DNA from 3 places in the Candidatus Brocadia sinica JPN1 genome. Region 2 is predicted to be linked to each of the others. Evidence: riboswitches for the same ligand, from Rfam matches in the RefSeq annotation. Region 2 holds a riboswitch; each other region holds the start of a gene.
What was found. Region 2 has a riboswitch for cyclic di-GMP ahead of BROSI_RS03585 (DUF7948 domain-containing protein). Riboswitches for the same ligand answer to the same signal wherever they lie in the genome.
Positions count from the first base shown of each region.

Region 1: another riboswitch for cyclic di-GMP. It lies ahead of BROSI_RS20590 (hypothetical protein); the one in region 2 lies ahead of BROSI_RS03585 (DUF7948 domain-containing protein).
Region 3: another riboswitch for cyclic di-GMP. It lies ahead of BROSI_RS20205 (hypothetical protein); the one in region 2 lies ahead of BROSI_RS03585 (DUF7948 domain-containing protein).

Region 1 is NZ_BAFN01000001.1:3,584,727-3,586,928, reverse strand. Features, by position in the region: gene BROSI_RS20245 (hypothetical protein) at 1-364, opposite strand, end outside; gene BROSI_RS20590 (hypothetical protein) at 675-1,025, opposite strand; cyclic di-GMP riboswitch class I at 1,454-1,575, opposite strand.
Region 2 is NZ_BAFN01000001.1:796,362-798,563, reverse strand. Features, by position in the region: gene BROSI_RS03585 (DUF7948 domain-containing protein) at 1-1,036, opposite strand, end outside; cyclic di-GMP riboswitch class I at 1,104-1,241, opposite strand; gene BROSI_RS20965 (hypothetical protein) at 1,560-1,682, opposite strand; gene BROSI_RS03580 (Ig-like domain-containing protein) at 1,848-2,202, opposite strand, start outside.
Region 3 is NZ_BAFN01000001.1:2,150,194-2,152,395, forward strand. Features, by position in the region: gene BROSI_RS20205 (hypothetical protein) at 1-1,133, opposite strand, end outside; cyclic di-GMP riboswitch class I at 1,478-1,594, opposite strand; gene BROSI_RS09680 (thiamine pyrophosphate-binding protein) at 1,626-2,202, opposite strand, start outside.

The DNA of each region.
Region 1 (2,202 bases), 2.8 Mb from region 2:
TATTCCAGTTACCAATATCAGCAACTGAAATCCCCGATGCAATGCTATCGCTATAAACAGGATCTGTCTCTGTCACAGTCACTCCCGTAAGCCCGGAACCATCGCCCATAAAGGAAATAGCATTAACGGTACCTATAACTTGCATTGTTGTTGGTAGTTCTGTCCGACCCACGTTAACATTTACGCTGTTTAAAGTAATGGGACGAAAATTACCTGTTGAAAGCTCTAAACCATAATTATGAGAAAAGTAAACATCGTCGCTCTCGCTTTTTCTCCCAATAATAAAACCACCGGCACCACCAGACAATACAATCCTTCCCATATTGTTTGCAGCATCTAAAATAACGCCCTGGTTTCCAGTCACATTGCCATCCACAACCAATTTATTATTAGCACCACTTATCAAAACAGACCCGGCAACATTCAAGGGGGTGCTAGGATTCTCAATTCCAATACCAACATAACCATTGGCTTTATCATAATAAACCTCAGCACCAGCAGCATTTCCATTGTCATTATAGGTGATTTGCTTAGTTATGCCTGCAATTGGTCCCGGAAGCCATTGAGGCCCCTGCGCGCCAGTTTCACCTTGCGGCCCCTGTGGCCCTATGGGTCATATCGGCCCTGCCATACCCTGGGGACCTTGTTCCCCTTGCGGGCCTTGTGCTCCTGTTTCACCCGAATACCCTGTGTGGCCCCTGCGGACCTGGAGGCCCCTGAGACCCTTCCGGTCCAACCAACCCGGTCGTATCACCAACCCACTGACCGGAATTGTTAATAATGGAAATACCGTTAATCCCGATGTTTCCCCACACATCCAGTGTCGCGTTGGGGTCAGCTGTGCCGATACCCACCTTTCCATCTCCACGGAAACGGGCGATCGTGCTATCGTTTGTTTTCTCCGTTATAGAAAAACCACTGTCTGCGCTATTGTCTTTTAGTTCTGAACCCATATCCTTTGCATAACCGTACTTACTTATCCCCGACAAAAGTACCATAACAACTATTAGCCAGTACTTATGCATTTTATTCCTGCTCCTTTCCACAATCATTGCCGATATAACATTACATTAAAAATAAGTTCATTCATATAACACAGGATATACCTTATGTTTTCATGTACTCAATACCATGAAAAAGTTTCTTTGGGGCATTTCTCCTCTCTTAAAAAATGTATTCAACGAAAACAAATCTTTTAAGGTCCAGTTAAGTATGCTGGTTAAAACGAGAGCAAAACTTAAAACCGCCTTATGTTTACCAAAACGTCGGGTTTCGTTCCTCAACCCAACCGTTGAGCCCATTTGTCGCACCTTGCGCCAAAAACTCACCACGAAGCTTCCACAGTGGCTAAACACAATGATTCAACTCTACCCTTTTTCAAAGAGCAAAATTGTTACAATGTTTCTTAAAACAAAAAAGCCTTACTGCTAAAAAATGTTTGTAAAAAAACATCTTCGGCAGTAAGGCTATCTTTCTGCTGCTGCTGCTGCTGCTGCTGGAGTTTCTTCGTCGTGCAAACCCAGAGACCCTGTTACTTTGCGTCCCCTGATCACTCAGGGTTTGCCTTTGTCGCTATATTTTCTTCACTATTTTACATATTTTGGTATTTCTCAAAACTCAAGTAATCTACCAATAATATTTTCCCTGTCAAGAAAATAGTGGGCATTTGTTTCGGACTTCGTCGTGAGCGCTCAGTCGAACGATTTCGATTTTGAATTTGAAGGGATTTTTAAAATGAAACATAACGATTCAGCAGACTTTTGCCTACAACCACTACGAGTGAATAAAATATTGATTACATAATCCCAAAGGAATGACATGATTATAGAAAAAAACACACCAGAATATTCAACCCCGTAGGGGTGAAATATTGCGAAAACAATGATACTATATCACCCCTACGAGGTTAACAACACTGGTATAACGATATTCTATAATCATGTCATCCCTTCGGGATTATTCTGTCTGTCCGTTTTCCCTGTTGGTTCCTAACTATTCTAAGAAAACATTCTCTGTCAGTTTCGCTGAATAGTTACAGGAGACATCATAACGCAGCACAACCGCAACCAAAATGAACCACCCCCTTTATCCCCTCCTTTGCAAAGAGGGGATTGAGGGGAGGTAAAAAACTTATAAAAAAAGGAAGTTTTTATACAGGAAACCGTCATGAACCGAAGACTCACAAAAGGGTATGAAAATGTT
Region 2 (2,202 bases):
CATTTCCTCCAAGGTAGGTGGAGTAGACAATGCCCGTTCCTTCCGCATTGAGTTTCGTTATAAAAACATCTTCACTTTTATTGCGGCTTTTATCGATCGCATTTACAACGGGAAAGTCCGGAGACCATGTCCTTCCGGTAACATACGCATTCCCCGCGCTATCCACGGCGATTCCATAGGCATAATCGGGACGACTTCCTCCCAGATAAGTAGAATAGATCAGGATAGGGTCAATGATGAGAGGGTATCGTTTATCATAGGATGCTACCTGGAAGCCGTAGATGTGGCATTGTCCCTGCCCGTTTCTTGCGTCCATATTATCTGATACTTTCCCGGAGAATGACCGGTGGCCACGGATTACAAACCTTCCGTCTACCTCCACCTTCTTCCCCTGTATCTCCTGATACACATACGGTTTCTTCTGGATCAGTTTTCCTTCCTTGAGACCTATCTCCATGTTTCCTTCTTCTGTTATCTTTACATCCTCTATTCCTTTGTATGAAAGCTGTATACGGGATGGGTTTGCGCCTGGATTGACGATGATATCATACTCAAACTGGCGGTTGTTTCCATAAAATTTCATGTCTATGCCTTTATAAATATCCTTATAGACAATTGCCTTATGAGTGCGTATCTTGGTCTTCCATTTCCCAGGGTCGTTGCCAATAAGGTAATTTACTTTTCCCTCCAGCAATTCTTCTGCGGTAATTTCCGGATTGTTCCTGGCCCCTAAAGGGATAAGCCTTACAACTTCAGCATTCACCAAAGACAAATACATCCCTCTTTCCGTAAAGAACGTAGCATGCCCGCTCCCCTTCTCATAAAACCGCACCCTCGTATCCATTTGCCCATTATTCTGGGTAAAATGCAGGGGAAGTTTGCCATAGCGCTCCTGGATATTAACCGTATTCGTCTGCCAGTTCGTATCCGCAGAGGCGCTATTTGCCACCTCCATCAGAGGCGCTAATGAAACCCAAGCCGCCGCAGCGCATAACAAACCATGCTTAACGACTGTTAAACAAGATTCTGTGCCCACGTCACTCTCCTTTCTTCCTATTGTTCAAACAAAAAAGCCTTACTACAAAGATATTTTTACAAACATCTTCGGCGGCAAGGCTATCTTTAACCGAGACTACTTCCTTGTTGTCTTACAAATTCACTTTTTGTTGACGCACTTCCCTGTGCGCCCAAGATCCTTTCCTTTGCGCCCCCTGATCGCTCAGGGTTTGCCTTTATCGCGATGCATTCTATCGCTTCCATTATCGAAAGATAATAAAAGAACATTCAAAGCTGCCGAAGCCCTTCCCTCTTACGCCTTGGCAGTATGAAAAGAAGTGTCGGCGCATGATACAGCAAAGTGGCCCGCAAGGTTTGCAGAGTTTCTCTGTATAACCTTAAGCGCATATGATACAAACCATTGTAAGCTTCAGCTCTTCGCTTCTCGTTTTTCATTAATTTGTTCCGCGTTCTCTGAGACCTGGAGAACTATTGCCATAACCTTGCGGTGGGTGTCAATGGCGGCGAAACCACACCAGAGACACCCACGCTCCTCCAACCTCCTAAAACGCGCGATCTGCCCCAAGTGTGCCTGTATGCGCAGGCCCCAGCTTCTCAAATATCTCCTCGTCGGTGTAAGTAATCACTTCTGGCGCCTCGTACACGGGTAATTTCGTGTCTTCCATGGTATGCCTCCTTTCTTTAAGAAAAATGCTCAATGCTTATAAACCTTCATATGTTACAAAACTCTTTGTGTAACCGTCAGCTTCTAACTGATCGCTTACGGTTTTTTTATTCCGCTATTTTGATTCCTGCATCTGACTTCCCTTAAATGTTCTTTAAAAATGCACTTAATCACCTAGTCCGGCCTTACCTGGCGATGCAGGAGTGACAGCGCCAGTTTCACCTTTCTGTCTTGACCGTTTCGTTTTCTGCTTACCGTTATCAATAGGACCATGTAAGGCGCTCTGCCCGTTGTAGTCTATGTCCTCTAGCTTGTAGTAGAATACGCCATCGCCAGGCTTGTCCACAAATTTGTATCCGGCTCCGGAGACCGCATTGCCCTTAGCAGGAATCAGCGTATTATTGATCTTGGCGTAAGATCCGTCCGTACTTTCGGCACGGTAAAGGTTGAAGCCAGCGTTGTCTACCTCCGTGGCCGTCTCCCACGTCAGGACAACTTTGCCGTTGGAACCCGTCCTTGCC
Region 3 (2,202 bases), 1.4 Mb from region 2:
GCGGCCAGGACTTCCCCGTACAAGCCCAGGCACAGGTCGTTGATCTGCTCGCATGGACTGGGTTCGAATCCATCGTCCGGACCTGGCTCCGGTTCGGGAGGGAATCCTTTAGGTGGTCCAGGTGGAAGGATGAAAGTTGTAAGTCCATCGTCACCAGGAAAGACACCAAAAGGGCCTTCGAATTCACGAAACGCCCGATCTGCCAAGTCGTTGTAAAAAGAGATATCCTGCATTCGATCACGGACATAGGCCCGCGCCTGTCTTGTCCATCTTGCATCTTGATTCCGTTCTTTGAAGTCTAGACGAAAGGCACCTTCGAGAACCTTGGCGGTACGCTGAAGAATAGGACCACAGCCTCTCACAGGTTGCAGTTCTCCCAGTGCATCGATGAGTCCCATTTTACTCATATCCTCGATCCGGCCTAACACCCCCGGAGCACCGCCTGGGCTAGTGAATGGAAAAGCACTTAATACCCGGCGTAGCGATTCTTCAGCGTCTTTGTCTCCAGCGAGGCTGCGTGCAGAAAATTGACTGATCTCGTTTATTTCCTTGATTACCTTCATGATCGAGAGAGGGACGCGTGCATTTCGAACATCGACACCCTGGAGCCTTGCGAGTTTTTCCGCTAAGTGTTGCAAGACCGACTTAGTAATGATGTCACTTGACGTAATAAGGGGTGGTTTCGAAACTTGTCCGCTTGTTGGGTGCATGATGCGCAGCTTTACGGCTATGGAATCTTCATCTTTATAGGGAGCTATACGAATATTCCCAAGGACTTTTCCTGTGCGGTCAAGAGCTCTTATTTCTATATTCCCCGGATGAAAGATCTCTTTTACTTCCGCAGTAAGTTCGAATTTCAGAGTAAATGCGCCAACTTCTTCAGGATAAACTGCCTCAACTATCTCTTTTTCCGTGCAGCGATCTCTGGCCTCGACGCGGACTTCAGAGTCCATCCAAGGTTCCCATGGTTCCAGAAAACCAATAACGCTTAAAGTTCCACTCATTGACAGTTCTTGTTTCACTGGTTCCTGACTCATCCGCGCCATTGCAACCTGAACTGAGAGGCTTAAGGAAACTGCTACAAGAGTTACAAAAATAATTACCACCGCTACCTTTAATGAAAACCCTTTCATAAAGCATCTCCTCGATAAGTTTTATTGATGTGCTGGAAGCTTCTACAAGTCTTCATTTACTACACCCAGTTTGGCGCTGAATTCTTGCATCTTCGTTTCATATACATCCTTTCATTTAATTCTTGAATTCATCCGGCATGTAATATTTGGTTGTTTGGCCTGACATCATTTCATATCTATAGTAACAGTCGTCTTCTTTTACGGCTATTAGTACATATAATACTCTTACACTGGCATATTATACGCCTAAATGAGCGTATAATGCGGGATATTAGATCAAAAATAGTTGTTTTTAACTCGTAAAAACAAAAAAGCCTTACTGCAAAAATGTTCATTGAAACATCTTCGGCAGTAAGGCTGTCTTTACTGTAAAATCGTCTTTTGCAATCTGCGTCCGTGTACGTCTAAAAGACCCTTTTACTTTGCGTCCCCAGATCACTCTGGGTTTGCCTTTATCGTGATGTGTTTTTATTGATGGTACTTTTAAATCATTTACATTATCATCATTGCACAAGGTTTTTTGATTTTGCCCTTAACTATATCGTCCCTCTTTATTGACAAAGGGTCTATCTCCTTTACAGGGCAGTCCATGCCTTCTAATACTAATCTCGTGTCTGCAACATTATTGTTCTTATTTACAGTGTCCACGCATATGATGGTAAACTCTAATCCCATTGAGACGGCTGGTTGTAACTCCCTTATATGGTAAAAAAGTGAATTCTTGTCACAAATAAGAACAACGTTATTATCTGGATTACCAATAGCTGCACCTATCGCAAAAGGAAGTCCAGCCCCTGGTATGTCCCGGTCATCCATGATAAAAAGATTTTTATAGATGGCCTTTCTAAAAAAACAAGATGCTGCAAGTGATAACTCTTTCCCATCGACGATAAAGATGTCATTGCTGGAAGAAATATTTTTCAGTGAAGCAAATATTCCCCTTGCATCTTTAAACTCTTTTGACAATTCTATTGCTAATAGGTCGCAATTTTTATAGAAATCATCCCTCCAGGCACGGAAAGCGTTTTTATTCGTTTTCGTTTCTCGTTCAAAATAGGAGAAACTACTC